DNA from 3 places in the Aliamphritea spongicola genome. Region 2 is predicted to be linked to each of the others. Evidence: predicted binding sites of a transcription regulator. Region 2 holds the regulator's gene; each other region holds the start of a gene.
What was found. Region 2 encodes FliA, which starts transcription of late flagellar genes. Its sites were predicted from a motif close to CTAAAGTTNNNNNNNNNNCNGCCGATA; they were not measured.
Positions count from the first base shown of each region.

Region 1: a site for FliA is predicted at 1,141-1,167, ahead of JYB63_RS11695 (flagellar protein MotY). Genes of this name have one in related genera too.
Region 3: a site for FliA is predicted at 6,416-6,442, ahead of JYB63_RS05230 (DUF5610 domain-containing protein). Genes of this name have one in related genera too.

Region 1 is NZ_JAFIDL010000003.1:359,479-367,315, reverse strand. Features, by position in the region: gene JYB63_RS11700 (argininosuccinate synthase) at 1-71, opposite strand, end outside; gene JYB63_RS11695 (flagellar protein MotY) at 241-1,098, opposite strand; gene rnt (ribonuclease T) at 1,357-1,977, shown strand; gene JYB63_RS11685 (Bcr/CflA family efflux MFS transporter) at 2,033-3,256, opposite strand; gene JYB63_RS11680 (peroxiredoxin) at 3,501-4,103, opposite strand; gene grxD (Grx4 family monothiol glutaredoxin) at 4,261-4,593, opposite strand; gene JYB63_RS11670 (aspartate aminotransferase family protein) at 4,916-6,100, shown strand; gene argF (ornithine carbamoyltransferase) at 6,161-7,075, shown strand; gene JYB63_RS11660 (LysR family transcriptional regulator) at 7,204-7,837, shown strand, end outside.
Region 2 is NZ_JAFIDL010000005.1:71,370-79,206, reverse strand. Features, by position in the region: gene JYB63_RS15320 (flagellar motor protein MotB) at 1-237, opposite strand, end outside; gene JYB63_RS15315 (flagellar motor protein) at 254-994, opposite strand; gene JYB63_RS15310 (protein-glutamate methylesterase/protein-glutamine glutaminase) at 994-2,175, opposite strand; gene JYB63_RS15305 (chemotaxis protein CheA) at 2,237-4,399, opposite strand; gene JYB63_RS15300 (protein phosphatase CheZ) at 4,412-5,215, opposite strand; gene JYB63_RS15295 (chemotaxis response regulator CheY) at 5,225-5,596, opposite strand; gene JYB63_RS15290 (RNA polymerase sigma factor FliA) at 5,678-6,388, opposite strand; gene JYB63_RS15285 (MinD/ParA family protein) at 6,407-7,231, opposite strand; gene flhF (flagellar biosynthesis GTPase FlhF) at 7,256-7,837, opposite strand, start outside.
Region 3 is NZ_JAFIDL010000001.1:1,139,356-1,147,192, reverse strand. Features, by position in the region: gene JYB63_RS05255 (flagellar brake protein) at 1-232, shown strand, start outside; gene JYB63_RS05250 (ATP-NAD kinase family protein) at 347-1,462, shown strand; gene JYB63_RS05245 (hypothetical protein) at 1,615-2,178, shown strand; gene JYB63_RS05240 (GNAT family N-acetyltransferase) at 2,445-5,177, shown strand; gene JYB63_RS05235 (ArsR/SmtB family transcription factor) at 5,229-5,537, opposite strand; gene JYB63_RS05230 (DUF5610 domain-containing protein) at 5,812-6,378, opposite strand; gene JYB63_RS05225 (GGDEF domain-containing protein) at 6,511-7,773, opposite strand.

The DNA of each region.
Region 1 (7,837 bases), on a different contig from region 2:
AACCAACGAACGATTACAGATGTATCAAGGCCGCCGGAGTAGGCCAGCACAACCTTTTTAATGTCGGACATAAAAGAACTCCACACGAAAATCCATCACCGGGCAGACAACCCGATGCATTACCTGAAAAAGGAAAGGGCAAAATTATAGCATGAATACACAGCAGGAACAGAGACAGCAGGGATAAATCCCCACTATCTCAGTGGCCAATAGAATTTTTGTATAGCGGCACTTCAAGGATTAAGGCTGATCACGGTCCAGACGGATGGTTACCCGGCGGCTTCGATCACGGGTAGCCTTATCGTTCTTCTGCCCAACAGGATACCGTTCACCATGGTAACGGGTAATAATCACATCAGGGTTCACCCCTTTTGCGATCAGATAGGCGGTTACCTCATCAGCACGCTTCTTCGACAAATCCCGGTTTGCCAGACGGCGGCCCTGGGTATCAGAGTGACCGTCCACATATACAGAGCTGACAGCCTCATCATTGTTTACATAGATAGCAATCAGGTCCAGACGGGCCTTGGTGGCATCGGATAAACGCCATGTAGCGGATGGGAATAACACCGCGGTACGGGCAATCTGACGGTAATTCACCGGCAAGAGACCGGCCACACAACCCGAATAACTTTCAAATGCTGGCTGGAAGTTCGCCGCTGACAGCCCTACTCGGACATTTTCACCGGTACCCAGCCAGTTACGGGCTTTGAAGGTCGGCATCATGCCCTTATACAGCGCAGCAATCATATTCTGTGCCTGAGGGCTCAGCACTTCGATCTCGCCGCTGTACTGGTTAAATTCCACTTCACCGATCCGCATCGGCGCGGTACCCGGCTGCCAGGGAGACGCTTCTGCCATCAGCATCGCCTTCCCCTTCATGCCATGACCCTGAAGCGGTTTCAGGACAAAACGGATTTGTTCACCGGCCTGGTGATCGAAAATAGCTTCGCCAAATAAAGGGATTTTCTGCGACATACGGCAGTTAAACTTGGAGGATTCAAGATCCCAGCGGGACTGATCGATGGTCGCCACAAAACTGGCCGCCCCGGCAGGCAGCATCCATAAAGCTATCAACAGTCCCAGAATAATTCGCATAAAAAGATCAAATCCTTACAGATACCAAACCAACGTATCAGATATCGACTGCAGCCGGTAAAACTTTACTGCGGATACCGGGATATTTAACTGCGGATCAGTGTCTATCCATCTTAGCAGTAATGTACTGCAAATACTTCCGTAGCAATGACAACAGCCGGCCAAGATTATACACTGGCCCCATACTCAACTGCAGGCTGAAGAGACAGCCTTTAAGGATCTCATTTGACTAAACATAACAGTGCCTATCAGCATCCGATGTCCACCCGTTTCCGGGGCTACCTGCCAGTGGTAATCGACGTTGAAACTGCCGGGTTCAATGCTGAGACAGATGCACTTCTGGAAATTGCTGCCGTTACCCTGACAATGGATGACGATGGAAACCTGCTGATCGATCAGAGCTACTCCTTCAACGTAAATCCGTTTGAAGGCGCCAATCTGGAAAAGTCCGCACTGGAATTTACGGGCATTGACCCTTATAACCCGCTCCGCGGCGCCATCGACGAACAGGAAGCACTGGAAAAGATCTTCAAGCCGATCCGCAAATCAGTTAAAGCCCATAACTGTAAGCGGGCGATTCTGGTGGGCCACAACGCCCATTTCGATCACAGTTTCGTGACTGCAGCCGCAGAACGCTGTGATATGAAACGTAACCCGTTCCACCCGTTTTCCACCTTTGACACTGCCACTCTGGCAGGTCTGGCATTTGGCCACACCGTACTGGCAAAAGCCTGTGACATTGCCGATATCGACTTCGACGGCAAGGAAGCGCACTCCGCCCTGTACGACACCATGAAAACCGCAGAACTGTTCTGCACCATTGTAAACCGCTGGAAAGACCTGGGCGGCTGGAGCATGGTTCAGGATCACTACGAATAACCGGTGCCTGACACTCGCCCATAAAAAAGCCCTGACACAACAGGGCTTTTTTGTATCAGGACGCTTCTGTATGCCGTCGCCCCGCTTCAATCCAGCGCATCATCACCAGCCCAACCCCGGCACAGACAGCAAAGCCAGCCACCAGCGGGATCACAGTGTCATTGAACAAACTGCCAATAAATACACCAATCACTGCCGACAGCAGCGTAGAAACCGCCCCCACAACGGCGGCGCCCATACCGGCATACTTACCCAGCCCTTCCATGGCCAACGCATTCAGATTGCTGAACAGCATGCCGATACAGGCAAACGCCACAATAAAATACAGCGTTAACAGCCATAACGGTGGCATCCCCTGCCAGTAACTGCTAACAGCCACACACAGGACTGAACTGACCATCAGTATCAGCAAGGCCCGCCAGGTCAGATGTTGCATGCCCAGCTGCACCACCATGCGGCCATTAAGGTAAGAAGAAAAACCAATGGCAAAAGCCAGCATCGCAAAATACAGGGGAAACCATTCACCCAGACCGTATAACTGCTGGAAAACCTGTGCAGAAGAACTCAGGTACGCCACAAATGCACCGGAAACAATCCCGGCCATCAGGGTATAACCCATGGCAAAGCGGTCGGTTGATACTTTGACAAATGCTTTGCTGATCGCCTTAAGCGAAAATGGCACCCGCTTTTCAGGCGGATGCGTCTCCGGCTGGCGCTGATGAAACCAGATCAGGCTGATCAGACCAATCGCCAGAATCGCCACAAAGATATAACGCCAGTCAGCGACCCAGAGAATCAGTTGCCCGAACACCGGTGCCACCATCGGAATCACGATGAATATGACCATGATAAAAGACATCACCCGGGCCATTTCACGCCCGGCAAACTGATCCCGGACAATAGCCACCGTGAGTATCTTGGGGGCAGCAAGGCCAAAGCCCTGCAGGAACCGTCCGAGCAACATCACATCAAGATCCTGAGCGATGATGCTTAAAATACCGCCGACAATAAACAGCGCATATCCCACATACATGACCGGCCGGCGACCAAAACTGTCTGACGCCGGACCATAGCACAACTGCCCCACTGCCATGCCGAGAAACAGTACGGAGACGACCAGCTGCACATCATTTGCATCGGCCACCTGCAGCGCATCCCCCATCAGGGCCAGCGCAGGTAACATGGCATCAATGGCCAGAGCAACCAGTGACATCATCATTGCCATGAGGGTGACAAATTCGGCGAACGGCATTTGGCCCGCAAAAGACTTATTCGGCACAGAACATCCCGTCATTCATTCGTTAAAGGGTTTGTTAAGAAAAGTATCAGCAACATCACCGGGTCAGAACAGCCCGGACAGCAAACACGAAAAGACCGGTTATCATACCGCAAGCAGCACAAAACCGGTCATTCTAATTCGCTATGCAGCACATGCATTTTTTACATACTGCAAACAGCGAAAGTGTTAAACGACAGCCACAAAAAAACCGCCATAAAGGCGGTTTTTTTAAGATACTTAAATCTTACAGCTTGTCAGCGTTGTCAGACAGGTAGCTTGCAACACCTTCTGGAGATGCAACCATACCTTCGTCACCTTCGCTCCAGCCTGCAGGGCAAACTTCACCGTTCTTCTGGTGGAACGCCAGTGCGTCAACCATACGCAGCATTTCGTCAACGTTACGGCCCAGTGGCAGATCGTTAACAACCTGGTGACGTACCAGACCGTCTTCGTCGATCAGGAAAGAACCACGGAAAGCAACACCACCTTCAGACTCAACGTCGTAGTCTTTGCAGATGCTGTGAGTCATGTCGGCAACCAGAGTGTATTTAACCGGACCGATACCACCTTGTTCTACAGGAGTGTTACGCCATGCGTTGTGAGAGAAGTGAGAGTCGATAGAAACACCGATTACTTCAACGCCACGCTTAGCAAACTCTTCGATGCGGTGATCGAAAGCCAGCAGCTCAGAAGGACATACGAAAGTGAAGTCCAGTGGGTAGAAGAATACTACAGCTTTCTTGCCCTTAGTTGCTTCAGACAGTGTAAAAGCGTCAACGATTTCACCGTTGCCCAGTACTGCTGGTGCTGTAAAGTCCGGAGCGTTCTTACCTACTAATACGGCCATGTTTAGTTCTCTCTTAAATGAATTAAAAAATACAGCGGTTTCCCGCGCACAAATTAAGTGCGAATCAGCATAGCAGATAGTTCTTATTAGACTAATTAAACAAGCCTATAAAAACGATAAAGAATATTAATTACCAGCCAGCTGATCCGGAAATGACTTACTCGCTTTCAGCCTGACCGGCAGCCGCTTCAGCAATCAGCTCTTTCAGCTCGCCGCTTGCCGCCATTTCAGTCACGATATCACAACCGCCGATAAGCTCACCTTTTACCCACAGCTGCGGGAAGGTTGGCCAGTTAGCATATTTTGGCAGCTCTGAGCGGATTTCCGGATTTTCCAGAATGTTAACAAACGCAAAGCGCTCGCCGCACTCCATCACCGCTTCAACCGTGCGGGAAGAAAAGCCACACTGCGGGAAACGGGGCGTGCCCTTCATGTACAGCAGAATATCATTGGATTCGATCTGCTCTTTAATGGTATCAACGACGCTCATAAGTACACCTTTAAACCTGTCAAAACTTTCGCCCGTTTCTGCGGGGGCGTTAAAAAAACGCAAGCCTAGCATAAACCCGAGTGATTTACTCAAGAAATATTCCGTTGCCTGTCTGCCCGGATGAGCAGTTCTTTATCCTAATCCCTGTCTTTATAAATCATTGTGACACGGATCAATAAATTCAAGCCCGAAACGGCCCCTTTCGCAGATAAATCACGGCAAAGATTGCTAAACTTGCGTCGATTGAATAGACTTTTGCGTTTTTTCCACGCCGAGACTTCTTCTTTATTGGCGATGGGTCCATGTTGCAGAGAGGGACTTTATGTCTACACAGCCCATAATGAACACTTATGCACGCCTGTCCGTAGCCTTTGATCACGGCGAAGGTTCCTGGCTGTATGATACCGATGGCCATAAATATCTGGACGCGCTGAGCGGCATCGCCGTATGCGGTCTGGGTCACGCACATCCGGCGGTGACTACCGCCATCAGCGAACAGGCCAGCCAGCTTATTCATACCTCAAACCTGTACACCATTCCGAACCAGGAACGTCTGGCCCGCCGTCTGACTCAGATCTCCGGTATGGACAGCGTATTCTTCGGTAACTCCGGTGCAGAAGCGAACGAAGCGGCAATCAAACTGGCCCGTCGCTACGGTCACGGTAAGGGTATTGATCAGCCGGTCACCATTGTTATGGATGGCTCTTTCCATGGCCGTACCATGGCCACCCTGAGTGCGACCGGTAACCGTGCAGTACAGGCCGGTTTTGAACCACTGGTCAGCGGCTTTGTCCGGGCACCGTTCAACGATGTTGAAGCGGTCCGTAAAATTGCGGCCAACAATCCTAACGTGGTGGCAATTCTGGTTGAACCGATTCAGGGTGAAGGCGGCGTGGTTATCCCTGCTGATGATTACCTGAACCAGCTCCGGGATATCTGCGATGAGCACGACTGGCTGCTGATGCTGGACGAAGTCCAGACCGGCAACGGCCGTACCGGCAGCTACTTTGCTTACCAGCAAAACAATATTCTTCCTGACGTGGTAACCACGGCTAAAGGCCTGGGTAACGGCGTACCGATCGGTGCCTGCCTGGCACGCGGCAAAGCCGCTGAGATCCTGATTCCGGGTACCCACGGCTCTACATACGGCGGCAACCCGCTTTGCTGTGCTGCTGCACTGGCGGTGGTTGATACCATCACCAATGATAAGCTGGACAAACGGGCCGCTGAACTGGGCGACCAGATTGCAGACGGTTTCCGTGATCAGTTGGGCAGCTCTGAAAGCGTGAAGGAAGTCCGTAACAAAGGCATGATGATTGCCATTGAACTGAGTGAAGCCGGTTCCGAACTGGCAGTGCTTGCGAAGGTAAAAGGTGTACTGCTGAACATTACCGGTGGCGGTAAAGTGGTACGTCTGTTACCGCCTCTGACGATGACTGACAGTGAAGCCAAACTGCTGGTAAACACTGTTTCACGCATCATCAAGGTTTATATGGCTGACGAATAACCGCCAGCTCTGATTCATTAACGAAATTAAGGAGGCCTGATTCGTCAGGCCCTTTTTATTATGACAACAAGACATTTCTTAACCCTGCTAGATTTAACGCCCGATGAACTGAAAGCGCTGATCCGACGCGCTGTGGAACTGAAGCGAATTCGCAACAGTGGTGAGATCTACGAGCCATTGAAAAACCAGGTACTGGCGATGATTTTTGAAAAATCCTCTACCCGTACCCGCGTATCTTTCGAGGCTGGCATGGCACAGTTTGGTGGCCATGCCCTCTTCTTGTCATCACGCGATACCCAGCTGGGCCGCGGCGAGCCGGTTGAAGACAGCGCCAAGGTCATCTCCAGCATGTGCGATGCAGTAATGATCCGTACCTTCTCACATGAATCAGTAGAAACCTTCGCTGCGAATTCCAGCGTGCCTGTTATCAACGCCCTGACCGATGACTATCATCCGTGTCAGCTGCTGGCAGACATGCAGACTTACTACGAACACCGTGGCGACATCCAGGGCAAGACTGTGACCTGGGTAGGTGATGGCAACAACATGTGTCACTCTTACATCAATGCTGCCCGCCAGTTTGACTTCCACCTGAACATTGCCTGCCCGGAAGGTTTTGACCCGAATGCCGAGCTGGTTGCTGCCAACCAGGATCGCATCAGCATCTACCGTACTCCGGAAGAAGCAATCAAAGGTTCCCACCTGGTCGTTACCGACGTATGGGCATCCATGGGTCAGGAAGAAGAGCAGAAAGAACGTGAAAAAGCCTTTGCCGGCTATCAGGTCACCTCTGCCCTGATGGACACTGCCGACAAAGAAGCTCTGTTCATGCACTGCCTGCCAGCCCACCGCGGTGAAGAAGTCAGCGCAGAACTGATGGACAATGATCCGCGCTCAGTCGTATTTGATGAAGCAGAAAACCGCCTGCACGCTCAGAAAGCGCTGCTGGAACTGCTGATGGTTGGCAGCCAGTAATCTGCCCTTTTTACCGTCTTACCCCTGCTTCTGAATGCCGGGGTAAGCGGTTACTCTCCGGCAATGCCGTCAAGGTACGACAGTTCATACTATACTCATATCTAAGTTGAAGTTGAGGTTCCCCCCGTATGATCGAGCTTCGTCATTTAAAAACACTCTCTGCTCTGCGTGACACCGGAAGTCTGGTAGATGCGGCAGACCGCATTCACCTGACCCAGTCCGCCCTGTCACATCAGATCAAAGATCTGGAAGACCGCCTCGACTGCTCACTCTTTATCCGCAAAACCAAACCCATCTGTTTCACCAGCGCCGGCCAGCGAATTCTGGCACTGGCCGATGAAGTGTTACCGATGGTGCGTAATGCCGAACGGGATATCGCCCGCCTGGCCGGCGGAGAAGCCGGCCGGCTGAATATCTGCATTGAGTGTCACAGCTGCTTTGACTGGCTGATGCCCACCATAGATCATTTCCGCCAGAACTGGCCGGAAGTGGAAATGGACCTGTCTACCGGCTTCAGTTTTCTGCCCCTGCCGGCACTGGCCCGGGGAGATCTGGATCTGGTCATAACCGCGGATCCGGAAGAACGTAACGGCATTACCTACATTCCGCTGTTCACCTACGAATCGGTATTAGCCATTGCCAAACAACACCGACTGGTCGCTAAACGGCATATCCAGCCACAGGACCTGGCCAGCGAAGTACTGATTACTTACCCGGTAGAATCCCACCGGCTGGATGTATTCAAACACTTTCTGGAACCGG
Region 2 (7,837 bases):
GATGCCGATGGAATCAGCCTGCGCCTCCTGATTAGCCGGACCTTCAAACTGATCTGTCTGAAAACCTGCAAACACCCCGGAAAGCGCAGAAGAAATCTCTTTATACTTTTCTTCATTCACCGATGAGATGGCATACATGACAACAAAGAAAGCAAACAGAATCGTGATGAAATCCGCATAGGAAATTATCCAACGATCCGTATGTGAACTGTCATCTTCTACTCTGCGACGGGGCATCTGACACCTCTTAAAATTAGCTGAGGTAGCCCTGCAGGCGTTGCTGAATAATACGCGGGCTCTGTCCTTCAGCAATAAACAGTAAGCCTTCGAGCATCATTTCCTGGTAGTGAAAACGCTGCTGAACCAGAGAGCGTATTTTATTAGCAACCGGCAGGAAAAACAGGTTAGCAATACCCACGCCGTAGACAGTGGCCACAAAGGCTGTCGCAATGCCGGCACCCAGCTCATCCGGGCTATCGAGGTTAGACATCACGTGAATCAATCCCAGTACAGCACCAATAATGCCCAGTGTAGGCGCATAACCACCCATACCTTCGATGACCTTGGCACCCTGTATATCGCGGTATTCACGGGTTACCAGCTCCGCCTCAAGCGAGGAGCGAATAACATCCACCGAACGGCCATCTACCAGCAACTGCAACCCGGACTGAATAAATGGGTCCGCCTGCTGATCGATTTCCCCTTCAAGTCCCAGTAAACCTTTACGACGGGCCGTTGCACACCAGCCAACGATCTGGCTGATACCGTGCTCAAAATCCAGTTTGTTTTTGCCAAACGCCCAACCCAGTAAATACATACCCCGCTTAAAATCACCACTGGGTGACTGCACCAGCGAAGCCGCAAATGTACCACCGATAACGATAAGTGCCGCCGGAATGTTGACCAGCTGATCCAGATGACCGCCATCCAGATAATTCCCGCCAATAACAGCTAACAGCGCCAGGATTAACCCGCCAATGCTGACCAGATCCATCAACGCCCTCCCTTATTCTTTAACAGCTGTCCGATATCATTCAGTTTCAGGATGTGATCAGCAACACCGGCATTGATCACAGCTTTTGGCATACCAAAAATTGTACAGGTCGACTGATCCTGCGCCCAGATATGACTGCCCGCCTGTTTCAGCAGCTTCGCGCCTTCAGCGCCATCTGCCCCCATGCCGGTCAGCACGATCCCTAATACATGTTTACTGTGAATTTTGGCCGCTGATGCAAACGTCACATCAACGCTTGGCTTATAGGTAACCCGCTCATCGCTTGGGAAAACTTTAACCCGATCGCCTCTGCCAGGCTCAAAAATCATCTGGCTACCACCCGGCGCAAGGTATGCATGGCCCGGTTTCAGCACATCACCATCTTCTGCTTCTTTAATATTAATCTGGCAGATTCCGTTTAAACGCTGAGCAAACACCGAAGTAAAGGTCTTCGGCATATGCTGTACCAGCAATATCGGATAAGGAAAGCTTGCCGGAATCGAGGGCAGTATATCCTGCAGCGCAGCTGGACCACCCGTTGAAGAGCCGATGACCACAACCTTACAGGGTGGAAAACTCACCCTGTTTACGGAGTCATGACCGCCTGCTGCCGGAGAGGCAGAGGACGAAGCAGTGGAAGCCGGAGCAACAGCTGTACCGGATGATGCAGTTGCCGTTCTGGAAACCGTTGTGGCAGGTCGTGTCAGACCTGACGAACGTGATGCAGGTGCAGCACCGGAGCGGCTGCTTAAGGACGTTGCCTTACGAGGCGGATTAGAACGGTGCCGGTTACCCAGCGCCAGTACTTTTTCAACTACCTGAGCAGAAACGTCGCTTTCTTTCTCAATCCAGAGTTTGGCGTCTTTTTCCAGGTAATCGGCAGCACCGGCATCCAGCGCCTCAAGAGTTACCCTCGCACTGCGCCGGGTAAGAGAAGATAACATCAGAATCTGACAGGGGGCATCCTTCATAATGCCCTTAACCGCTTCAATGCCATTTAACACCGGCATTTCCACGTCCATCGTCACCACATCAGGATTCAACTGTACAGCCTGCTCAATTGCCTCACGGCCATTTTTAGCTGTGCCGACAATCTGTATACGCCGGTCCTGGCGCAAAATCTGGCTAATGCGGTTACGAAAAAAAACAGAATCATCAACAACAAGAACCCTAACCGCCATCCATTCCTCCGGCGACAAATGATACAGAGAGCCATGCCCCGTAAGGCATGGCATAACTCATTTAAGACGCATAATGCTTAAGTAAGTTAGGGATATCAATGATCAGCGCAATGCGGCCGTCACCGGTAATTGTTACACCGGACAGGCCTGGCGTTCCGTACAGAACACTGCCTAACGGTTTAATAACAACCTCTTCCTGACCCACCAACTGATCGACAACAAATGCCACCTGAACAGTACCAACATTGGCAATAACCACATGGCCCTGATCCGGCAACTGATCTCCCTGGTGTCCGTCAACCAGCCAGCGCTTAAGGTGGAACAGCGGCAATGCACGGTCACGCACCACAATCGCCTGCTGACCATCAACGACGTTAATCTGTGTCAGATCCAGGCTGAAGATTTCATTCACATTCACCAGCGGTAATGCAAACGCCTGATCTTCCAGCAGAACCATCAGTGTTGGCATAATTGCCAGCGTCAGCGGTACCTGAATTTCGATCCGGGTGCCTTCGCCCAGTGTGGAATCAATTTCCAGCTTACCGTTAAGCTGAGAAATCTTGGTTTTAACCACGTCCATACCGACACCACGGCCGGATACGTCGGAAATTTCTTCTTTGGTTGAGAAACCGGCAGCAAAGATCAGGTTGAAGCATTCCTGATCACTCAGGCGGTTTGCCGCTTCAACATCCAGCATGCCACGCTCAACAGCCAGACGGCGTAACTTGTTAGGATCCATACCGGCACCGTCATCTTCGATAACCAGCAGAATATGATCCCCTTCCTGTTCAGCCGAAAGCAGTACGCTACCTTCACGTGGCTTCTCGCGATTAACCCGTTCATCCGGCATTTCAATACCATGGTCGATCGAGTTACGCACCAAGTGAATCAGCGGGTCCGCAAGGGCTTCGACCAGGTTTTTATCCAGATCGGTATCTTCACCGCGCAGCTCCAGACGAACTTCTTTATTCAACTGACGGGACAAGTCACGTACCAGACGCGGGAAGCGGCCAAATACTTTCTTCACCGGCTGCATGCGGGTTTTCATTACTGACATTTGCAGATCGCCGGTCACCATATCCAGTGAGGCCAGCGCCTTGGTCAGCTCAGTATCTTCATTATCCGCACCCAGACGCACCAAACGGTTACGGACCAGTACCAGCTCACCTACCATATTCATGATCTGATCAAGCAAACGGGTATCAACACGAACATTGGTTTCAACATTCGCCTTCTTGGCATCCGCTGCTTTTGCAGGCGTCGCTTTCGCCGCAACAGGCTTAGGCTCTGGCTTCGGTGTACCGGTAAATGCACCCTGACCCTTCGACTGCAGATCATCCAGCAGATTTTCAAACTCCTGCTCGGTAATCAAATCATCCTGAGCAGTCCGGGCAGAGGCCGGCGTTTCAGCCTTTGCAGGCTCCGCCGCCGGAGCAGACGCTGCTGCCGGTGCAGAAGTAGCCTGTTTAACAGCCTGATCCAGCAGCTGGTCAAACTCAGAATCTGCCATGGAGCTGGTCGCCGGTGCCGCAGGTGTAATACCAGGCGCGCCGGTAGGTCCGTGCAACTCATCCATCAGGGAATCGAATTCATCTTCAGTAATCAGATCACTCTGAGGGCTTGCAGCAGGGGTGATACCAGGTGCACCACTGCCATGCAAATCATCAAGCAATGACTCAAATTCATCTTCAGTAATCAGATCAGACTCAGCGGCAGCAGGTGCTTCTTCGGCTGCCGACATCCCGGAAACCATTTCATTAAACTGTGCACCCAGATCAGCAGCCGGTTCAGACGCAGGAGCTGCCGCCGGTGCCGGAGCATCCACAGTGATACTCTGCCCTGCAGCCAGCGCATCAAGCTTGGCAATCAGATCAGCAGGTGCAGGTTCCGGATTTTCACCGCCGCGTACGTCTTCGAACATTGCGTTTACAGTATCGAGGGCCTGTAATACAACGTCCATCAAGGCTGCGGAGACTTCTAAGTCATCATTACGCAGCATGTCGAAAAGATTTTCCGCACTGTGACAGCAGTCAACCATCGGTTCAAGCTGTAAGAATCCGGCGCCACCTTTAACGGTATGGAAACCACGGAAAATTGCGTTCAGCAACTCCCGGTCTTTCGGATTCTGCTCGAGATCAACTAACTGTTCAGACAGAAGCTCAAGGATTTCCCCCGCTTCTACCAAAAAATCTTCCAGTATTTCCTGATCAACATTTAAAGCCATTGCCTACCCCTGTTAAAAACCTAAACTGGAAAGGAGGTCATCCACATCATCCTGGCTGGAAGCAACTTCATCATTATCTTTTGCTGCCATTTGTGGGCCTTCAGCCATTACTTTCTTCTTTTTGGCCAACACTTCTGCGTCCGCCGTCATACCGTCAATACCATTCAGACGATTCACTCTGGAAGCAACTTCCATCAGATTAACCAGCTGTGACTCAATGTCGGTAACCAGCTGAATAACACGCTTAATCAGCTGCCCTGTAATATCCTGATATTCCTGTGCCAGTAAGATATTTGTCAGACGCTCTTTCAGCTCAACCAGGGCATCTGAGTTATCAGTTGCATGCTGACAGGCAAGCTTATACAGGCCTTCCAGCTCAGGTTTATCCTGCTGAACCTTATCGAACTCTTCCAGCAAACGCTGGCGGCGACGGAAACCTTCTTCCAGCTCGGATACAAGACTCAGTGAAATATCTACACTGTCTATTGTCTTGTGAGCATTGCTTTCAGTCAGTTCGATTACATATGACAGACGGTCACTGGCATCAGAAATTGATGCAATATGTTCTTTTGAATCCTGCAGCATCGCATTACTGCTGACATCATCGGAGAAGCTGACAATGGCATTATGCAGTGAGCGAGTCAGTGTACCGACTTCGTGATACAGCGCCTGATGACGTTTTTCATTCAGGTCGTGGATCAGCGTCATTGCTGCACCAACATCTCCGTTGGCCAGATGTTCCACAAGCTTGTCAGCATCCTGCTTCAACTCAAGCTCAAAACCACTTGCTCCCTTATTCTCTATCGTCTCAGACATCGCCATCACCTAGCCCAGCCGTTCAAAAATCTTGTCGATTTTTTCTTTCAGCACCGCTGCGGTAAACGGTTTAATTACATACCCGTTAACACCTGCCTGAGCCGCTTCAACAATCTGGTCACGCTTCGCTTCCGCCGTAACCATCAGAACAGGGATATGCTTCAGATTCGGATCCGCCCGAACGGTCTTAAGCAGATCGATACCTGTCATGATTGGCATGTTCCAGTCTGTTACGAGGAACTCAATACTGCCGCTTTGCAGAATCGGTAAAGCAGTTTTACCGTCATCGGCCTCAACAATATTGGTGAACCCCAGATCGCGGAGCAGATTTTTGATGATACGTCTCATAGTAGAGAAATCATCTACCACAAGTATTTTTATGTCTTTTTTCAAGACTATCCCTCCATCAGGAAAACTATCTGACTGTAGTTAGCCAGCGGTATCTACCGATAAGACTGCCAGCTATTGCCAGTCTCTTAACCGACTTCGCAAGCGTAACGCTGCCTGACTATGAATCTGGCTTACTCTGGATTCACTGACACCCAGGATCTGACCGATTTCTTTTAAGTTCATTTCTTCGTCGTAGTACAACGACAACACTAATTTTTCCCGCTCCGGCAACCCTTCGATGGCCGTTGCGATTGCCTGAACAAATCCCAGCTCTTCATGTTCATCTTCAGGGCTTAAATTCTCTGCGGCGATATTTTCACCGGGACCGTCTTCCTGCGGACCAATCAGCTTTTCAAAGCTGAACAGCCGGCTCTCAGCGGAGTCCTTCAATAATGCGTGATATTCAGTGATAGTGATATTTAATTCAGCGGCAACCTCCCCATCTTGGGCATCTCGGCCAGTACGGGATTCAATTGCCTGAATTGCTTCGGAAACACGGCGACCATTACGGTGTACTGAACGGGGGGTCCAGTCGCCCCTACGGACTTCATCAATGATGGATCCACGGATGCGGATACCAGCATAGGTTTCAAAGCTTGCGCCTTTGGTGGGATCGTATTTTTTGCCGGCCTCAAGCAAGCCAACCATGCCTGCCTGAATCAGATCATCCAGCACAACGTTTGCGGGTAAGCGCGCCAGCAGATGATGCGCAATTCGTTTTACCAACGGCGCATATTGCTCAATCAGCTCCTGACCCGACTTAAACTGTAACTGGTTATACATATTTGCTCTTCTGACTTGTCAGCGTTGATTTGCCCCTTTAACCAATCGCTCAACAAAAAACTCCAGATGACCCCGGGGTGAAGATGACACACCCCAATCATCTACTTTTGCCGCCAGCTGCTTATATGCCAACGAGGCCTTACTCTTAGGAAACGCTTTTAAAACAGCACGTTGCTGCTGTACACCTTTACGGACTGACTCATCATAAGGGATTGATCCCAGGTATTGAAGCGTCACATCCAGAAACCTTTCCGCCACCGTCAGCAGCTTACTGTATATATTCCGGCCTTCCTGCTCTGAACGTACCATATTGGCAAGTACCCGAAACCGGCTTACCTGATAATCACGGTTCAGCAGCTTCATCAGCGCATAAGCATCCGTAATTGAGGTCGGTTCATCGCACACTACCACAACCACTTCCTGCGCAGCTTTGACGAAGCTCACAACCGTGTCAGAAATACCCGCTGCGGTATCAATGATCAGCACATCCAGCTCATCTTCAATATCACTGAATGAATGAATCAGTTCTGAATGCTCATGGGCACTCAGCGTCGTCATTTCCTGTGTACCGGAAGCTGCCGGCACAATATGTACGTTTTCACCGACCTCGATCAACAAGTCCCGTAACGAACAGTCTCCGGCAAGCACATCTGTAATGTTTCGCTTTGCTTTTACACCCAGCAACACATCCACATTCGCCAATCCCAGATCAGCGTCCATCAGCACAACCCTGCGACCAATCTCCCCCAGCGCAAGACTCAGGTTCACTGACACATTGGTTTTGCCAACGCCGCCTTTACCACCGGTAACTGCGACAACTTTCACCGGGTGCGGACTAGTCATTATGTCTTCCTATCTGATATCCCATCAATCAACCCACTGCCCATTTTGTGAAAGTTTATCCTGACGCCGGTCCTGCGCCATCCGCTGATTACGGGAAACACGCTGCGCTGTCACCACGGCACGGCTGACCAGATCCCGCTTATGAGCAACATCCAGATCATCCGGCACCCGCTGACCATCAGTCACATAGGTAACCGGCAAACCGTTATCAACGATAAGTTCGATCGCCTCGCCAAGGTTTCCGGACTCGTCTAACTTACTGAGAATACAGCCATTAAGCCCCATACGGCTGTAGGTTTCATAGGCATTCTCAATCACATGCTTTTGGCTGGAACAAGAAAGCACCAGCAGCTTTTTCATCCGCACACTGACACTTTCCAGCATATCAAGCTGGGCCTGCGTATGCGGTTCGTGTGCACTCATACCTGCGGTATCAATCAAGACCAGTCGCTTATTACGTAACGACAACAAAACTTCATCAAGACTGTGGTTTTCATCTACCACCCGCACAGGAATGTCCAGAATCCGGCCAAACGTCAATAATTGTTCATGCGCCGCTATACGATATGAGTCAGTGGTCACCAATGCCACACTGGAACTGCCATG
Region 3 (7,837 bases), on a different contig from region 2:
CCGTTTCTATCTGACAACCCGGGTGAAGGTTGCGGACATTGAACATGTGATCCTGACACCGGTGGAATTACGTAATCTACACCGGGGCAGTGAAGCAGGCAGTGTGGTGATTAATCATGGATTTAAATTTATTGATCTGGACGAAGATTCCCGACTGATTCTGATTGCCTTTACCTACCAGCAGTTTCTGGTGGAAACCGGCAATCTGGAACCGAACGGTCAGGAATTATAATCGGCCAGAAATTGTAATCAGAAACCGTCTGGTGCGGCGGCGACTGATGAAGCGTGACAAGTGAAAGTGATAAGTACGGTGCTTGAGGGGGCATCACAGCAAACAGGATTAAAGATGTTTCGATTAGGTTTGATTGTAAATCCCGTCGCAGGGTTGGGTGGCAGTGTGGCACTTAAAGGCAGTGATGGTGAAGACACCGCCGCTAAAGCACTGGCGCTGGGCGCTGAGCCCAAGGCTAATCTGCGTACCCGTCAGGCACTGGAACCTCTTCAGGGGCTGGAGATGGAAGTACTGACGTTTCCCGCAGAGATGGGCGCAGATACCGCGACTGAAATGGGGTTTAACCCTAAGGTGATCGGTGAAATTGAATCCGGTCATACCACCGCGGAAGATACCGAGCGGGCCGCTGTGGCGATGGTCGCAGAAGGGGTGGATCTGATTCTGTTTGCCGGCGGCGACGGCACCGCGCGGAATATCTGTCACGCCATTGAAAATGCAGTGCCGGTACTGGGCGTACCTGCCGGGGTTAAAATCCATTCCGGCGTGTATGCGGTGACCCCTAAGGCCGCCGGTGAAGTGGTGGCCATGCTGGTGCGTGGCGAAATAGTGACGCTGGATGAGCAGGAAGTCCGGGATATCGACGAAGCCGCTTTTCGGGAAGGCCGTGTACGGGCTAAGTATTACGGTGAGCTGCTGGTGCCGCAGGAAGCCCGTTATGTGCAGAATGTGAAAAGCAGCGGCGGCAAAGAGATTGAAGAGCTGGTGCTGGATGACATTGCAGCGGACTTTGTGGAAACCATGGAAGATGATGTGCTGTACATTATGGGGTCCGGTTCGACAGTACAGGCGCTGATGAATGAACTGGGTCTGGAAAATACCCTGCTGGGGGTCGATCTGATCGAAAATGGTCAGCTGATCGGCCAGGACCTGACCGCCCAGCAACTGCTGGATATGACCGAAGGGCGGGAAACCCGGCTGGTGATTACGGTTATTGGTGGCCAGGGGCACATTATTGGTCGTGGCAACCAGCAGCTTAGTCCTGAGTTACTGAAGCGTCTGGGGCGTGACAACATCATTGTGGTGGCGACTAAAACCAAGATTCAGTCACTGGATGGCCGTCCGCTGATCGTCGACAGTGGCGATGCAGCCCTTAACCATCAGCTGTCAGGTCTGATCCGGATTGTCACCGGTTACCGGGATGCGATTCTCTACCGGGTTGCGGATCTGTAATTCGGGTACTGATTGATAAGCCGGTGTTATTTCACCGGCTTATTGCTATAAGTTTTGTTACATCCCTGCAGTAATTCTGACATTCCCCTGTCACATTTCTTCCTTATTCTCCTCAGCAATCGAAACGTATTTGTGCTCAGGAGAGAATACTTATGTCCATGAAAACGCTTGCCAAAGCAGTGATGGTTGCCGGTACAGCACTGGCTCTGACGGCCTGTCAGACACAGCAGGATAAGCCGGTAGCAGAAGCCGCACCACAACTGAATAATCAGGACCTTTACGAAGTGGCTCATGAAGGCCGTCATTATGTATTTGACGACTTTGCTACCTACCAGGAATTCCTGACAGTGGGCGAAACCTCATACCGTAAGGTGTTCATCGGTGGCGGTCCTAACGGTGAGAGCCTGGTGTTTGGCCTGCGCGGTGAAGATAAGAAAAAGCTCACCGGTCTGGCCGGCGTGGAAATGTATAACGGCAACATGCCTGCAGCAGAAGACTTTTACGGTGAAATGCGCGGTGAAGACGGTCGCCTGTATGTATTTGACCGCCTGGAAGACATGGAAGCCGTTCGTCAGACCGGTGAAGCCGCTTACCGCCTGACGCAGATCGGTACCGGTCCGCAGGGTCAGTCTGTTGTATTCGTGCTGAATAAAGACAACAAAAAACAATATCCTGAAGCGCTGGTTAAACGCTTTAAGGCAATGAATTCACTGTAATCCCTGCCCGGATTCAGAATATAGTCAAAACCCGCCATCCGGCGGGTTTTTGCGTCAGGCTGATTTAAATTCACGTAAGATTATCGTTTGTGTTGTTATTCCACCTGTTACTTTCAGGAGAATGACAGGGGGGATGCCAGTCCTGAGGCAATCCTTGATACTCGTCACAAAGTGCTCAATAAATATTATGCTGCACCTGCGAAAAGGAAGTTTCACAGGTAGAATACCGGCTATTCTGTCAGTTAATTCATTGCAGGGCTGTCGCTGTGAGTACCCGATATCTGAAGCGTTTATTTAATCCCCGGTCTATTGTCATTATTGGCGCGTCTGAGCGCCTGAATAATATGGGCGGCGTGGTGCTGCAGAACCTGCAGGAAGGCGGTTACAAAGGCCAACTGGCGGTGGTGCATCCGGATGGCCACGGTGAGGTGTTTGGCGTGCCGGCGTTCACTGAGGTGAGCGCTTTGGACTGGGTGGTTGATCTGGCCATTATCTGTTCGCCGCCGGCTACGGTACCGGGCATGGTCGAAGTGCTGGGGCAGCAGGGGGTTAAGGCGGCGATGATTCTCACCGGCGGTCTGTCACGGGACGTGGGGGCCGACGGTAAGAGCCAGCGGGATGCCATCCGTGAAGCGGCGGAGCCTTATGGTATACGGATTCTCGGCCCTGACTGTATGGGGATGCTGGCACCTTGGCAGAGCATTAATGCCAGCTATTCACACCTGAATATTCAGAAGGGCAAGGTTAGCTATATTGGCCAGTCCGGCTTGCTTGGCACGGCCATGATCGACTGGGCCAATGGCCAGGGGATTGGTTTTTCACACTTTCTGACCCTGGGGGATGGGGTGGATGTGGATCTTGCTTCCATTATTGATTATCTGGCGCAGGACCCGCACACCCAGGCGATTCTGCTGCAGATGGATCACCTGATCGGCAGCTCCCGGGACTTTATCAGCGCATTACGGGCCGCATCCCGGAACAAATTGGTGCTGGTGCTGAAATCGAATATGGTGTTCGCTGAAGACCGGTTGCAGGCACCGGCGCCGGGTATCGCCCATGAAGATCTGGTGTATAACGCGGCCCTTAGCCGGGCCGGTGCGGTACGGGTTGATACCAGTGATCAGCTGTTTAATGCGCTGGAAACCCTGTCACGTATGAAAACCATGCGGGGTGAGCGGCTGGCTATCGTCTGTAACGGCATGGGGCCCAGTGCGCTGGCGGTGGACCGGTTACGTAAGCGGGGCGGCCGGCTGGCGGATTTAACTCCGGCAACGGTCACTGCTCTGCAGGAAGTTTTACCGGGCAGCTGGAGCGGCCGTAACCCTATTGATCTGAGTGCGGAAGCGACCCCGGAGTGTTTTGCCCGGGCGGTGCAGTTACTGACTAAAGATGATCAGGTGGATGTGGTGCTGGTGGTGCATGCCCCAACCCGTCTGGCCTCGGGGGCGGATACCGCTGAAGCGGTCATTGCAGTGGCAAAGAAAACCGTCCGTAATGTTCTCACCTGCTGGATGGGCCGCAGCACCGCGATTGATTGTCGGAATCTGTTTAACGATGCCGGAATGACAACCTTTATCACCCCGGAAGAGGCGGTGGATGCGTTTATGTATATGGTGGATTTTCACCGTAACCAGAGCGCCATGAAACAGACCCCTCTGCCTTATATTACCCAGAACCGGGAGAATCACATCCGGGCGAAGCATTTGCTGGAGGTTGCCTCTGCCAAGGGGCGCAGTTTCCTGCGCCACAGTGAGGCTTGTGAGCTGCTGGATCAGTACAACATTCCGGTGGTTAAATCCTGGTATGCCGATGATATTGAAGAGGCGGTTCAGGCTTCCCAGCAGTTTGACCGTCCGGCGGCTATCAAAGTACTCCACGATCAGAATGCCCAACCCTATTGTTATGACGAAAAAAGTCAGCAGCGATGGCAGGATCTGGCGCTGGATCTGGAGAATGAACAGGAGGTCCGTCAGGCGGCGGTCCGGCTGGCATACCGGGCCCGGGAACGTTGTCCTGAGACCGGTGCGCTGGGATTCTGTGTTCAGCCGATGCAGCGGGGCAAGCAGTCTATTCTGATCAATCTGGGCATCAGCCGGGACCCGGTATTCGGGCCGGTGATTATATTTGGTGTCGGTGGCTATACGGTGGATGTGATTGCTGATCGGCGGGTGATGTTGCCGCCGCTGAATCTGAGTCTGGCCCGGCAGCTGATATGTCAGAGTCGGGCATGGCAGGTGCTGCAGGAAAACAGCCATCGCCCGCACAGCGACCTGGAACAGTTGTGCGAAGTGTTGCTGAGTCTGTCGCAAATGGCGGTTGAGCTGCCCCATTTGCAGGCGGTGGAAATTAACCCGCTGATGATCAATAAACAGGGCGTTTTGGCGGTGGATGTATCGGTCTCTCTCGGTGAACCGGCACCGCTGGCAATCTCACCTTATCCTAAACATTTGCGGGAAGAGGTCAGTCTGAAGGGCGGAAGAACCGTTGAGATCCGGCCGATTCGCGGCGAAGACGAACCTAATCATCTGATGTTTTATAACAGCCTCAGTGCGGAATCGATCCGGCTCAGGTATTTCTATAACCGCGGCGTACCGGATCATCTGGAGCTGGCGAACTGGACACAGATTGATTACGACCGGGAGATGGCCTTCATTGCCACCGCCTGGAAAGCGGACGGCAGCGGCTGGGAAACTCTGGGTGTCGTTCGTGCAGTGACCGATGCGGATAATGTCCGGGCGGAGTTTTCGGTGGTTATCCGTGATGAGCTGCAGGGGGAAGGACTGGGCCGTATTCTGATGCAAAAGGTCATCGACTACTGCCGCAGCCGGGGCACACTGTTGCTGATGGGTTCGACTCTGGTATCTAACAAAGGTATGCAGGGGCTGGCCCGTCATCTGGGCTTTAATAACCGTTACAACATGGATGAAGATGCAATTGAAATGGAGATGTTGCTCAATGAGCCGGAACAGGACTGGCAGAAACAGCGCCTGAAGCACTGACAGGCAGGGTAATCATGGGCACTGAAGGGGCACTCTTCAATGCCTGATCACTTATAGCGTTGGGCAGAACACTTCGTGCAGGGTGTGAATAATGCGGGTGGCATTATTGCCTGACAGCGAATAGTAGATGGTCTGCGATTCACGGCGGGTGCTGACTAATTCATCCTTGCGCAGTACTGCCAGATGTTGCGATAAAGCCGACTGACTTAGGTCCAGATAGTCGTTTAACTGAGTAACCGACAGTTCTTTGCCATCCAGATGGCAGAGAATCAGTAAGCGGCTTTCATTACTCAGGGCTTTCATTATTTTTGCGGCCTGGGCCGCATTGTCTTTCATCATTACCAGGGTCTCTGGCGTCATAGGATGATCCGCAATGGTATTCAAGGGGAAGTCTCCGGTAATTTTTATTATTGTGCGGGGCTGACCAAGGATCACTCGGCAATCCAACACAGGGATTCTAGTGGAACTGGAATTAAATCTCAATTTGCTAATACACTAGAAACGACGCTGGCTGGCGAGCAGATACTGCAGTTTGTCGCTGAAAAAAATCCCGGGGAGTATTTGCGTCCGGCACTGATCGTAATTTTTTTGATCATATACCTAAGTAGGATGCCGGACATTGATCTGAATCGGGTTATGTTGCGGCGCTTTCAGAGGTGTCTGGTCCGGTCAGGTTTTCAAAGAAAACATCGAGTTTTTCCTGCACCAGATCGTAGGTTGTATCGATATTGGCAGCAATGTCCCCTTCAAGCACTTTCAGGCCGTCGAGAATTTCACGGGCTTCATCAAAGCCCTGTTTAATCCCACCGCGGATGATCTCGCTGAATTTGCTGGCTGCTTCCGCTTCACTGAGTTCCGGATTCTGTTGCCGATAAGCGCCGAAGAAGGCCGTGGTCTGGCTTGCAATACGCTCTGCCGTGGCTTCCGGGCTGACATCCAGGCCGGAGTCATAGGCTTTGTTGATAGCATTTTCACCCAGATCAGTTTCCAGCACTTCATTGAGCTTATCGATTGCGCTGCGGTACACCAGCGCCAGGGAGTCGTTACCGGAGCTGATGCTGACATTCAGTGATGCCTGCAGAATTGACTGGTTCAGCTCAGTGCGGCTGGACTGAGCGGTGCTGACCTGTTCGGCCTGCGGTTTTTGCTGAGCAGATACTTCGTTGCTGCGGGGAGTGGTTCCCTGAGTATTAATCTCCATAGTACCGGTCTCTGAATGGGTTTAACGATCCCTTTACTATCGGCCACTGAGGGAAAATATCGAGTGAAATTATTTCAACCGGGTCGGTTGCAGAGTTGCCTGACCCGGCGAAACGGCTATGAGAAAGTGTGACTATTCGTTAGTGATGCCGGTTTGCCGCCCGATAGTGCGGTTACGGCCCATCTGTTTAGCCTTATAGAGGGCTTCATCAGCGGCTTTCAGTACCGCGCTGCTATCAGCCAGATCATCGGTATTCTGGCATAAGCCAAGACTTATACAGACCTGAACATAATCGGATTCAGGTTTGCCTTTGCGGCGCTGATTTTTACCTTCGTCGGCATCTTCAGGGCGGTTGTCGCCGCGAATATACATCGGATATCCGGCTACCGCTTCCCGGACCCGTTCTGCGGTATGCCAGGCGGCAGCTTCATCTTTGCCTTTAAAGAGGATGGTGAATTCTTCACCGCCGTAGCGGAATACCTGTGCGCCTTTGGCAGCCTGACGCATCTGGCTGGCCACCATTCTCAGTACCTGGTCGCCGACATCGTGGCCGTAGGTATCATTGAATTTTTTGAAATGGTCCACATCCACCATCGCCAGCGTGTAATGCTTGCCGACGCTGGCAAGCTGGTTTTCCAGTGCCCGCCGCCCGGGCAGGCCGGTTAGCTCGTCGATAAACGCCATGCTGTAGGAGTTAAACAGGGTGGTGAATAACAGCAGGATGAGGGCCGAGCAGGCGAACAGGGCGGATACCAGCGGCTGTGCAAAGAACGCCAGCATAACTGCCGCGGCCAGAGTCATCATCAGCATGGCGGCGTCTACCAGACTCTGGCGCCGCATTAACAGATAACCGTTAAGTAGCAGGGTTGCTGCGAATACTGCCAGGCTAACCTGATTTAGCAATAGCGGGTCATAGGCCAGTTCTACCATGGATGACGGCAGGGTGCTTATCCAGCCGGCGAAGCTCTGGGTATATTTCAGGCCACATAACAGCAGATAGCTGAAAATGATAATGGCCGCACGGGGGATCGCCCAGCGGGGGCTGAAGCCCCGTTCGGGATATAGGCTGAGCAGCGCCTGCTGGGCCGGAAACAACAGACACAACAAACTGAAAAAGACAAAGTTAGCCGGCAAGTTAAGCGACGTTTGCAACTCAGCCTGAATGGCTGCATAAAAACAAAGGGCGTTAAGAGACCCCAGAAACAGACGTCCCTGGTTAAAACTCATGGCGAGGATCAGACTGATCACACCAAGAACGTAAGGGAGTAGGGTAACAATATCTTTATAGTGCAGGGGCAGCGCCGCTGCCTGCTGCTGTAACAGGATACCGGCAATCAGGGTAATAATGCCGGGGACCAGTAAACGCAGCGACTTAGTGAAGGCATGAGCAAGCAAAGAAGTGGCCTTAAAATAACAGACAAATTAAGGCGTTAGGTTATCACAGGCTGCCCCGGGAGGA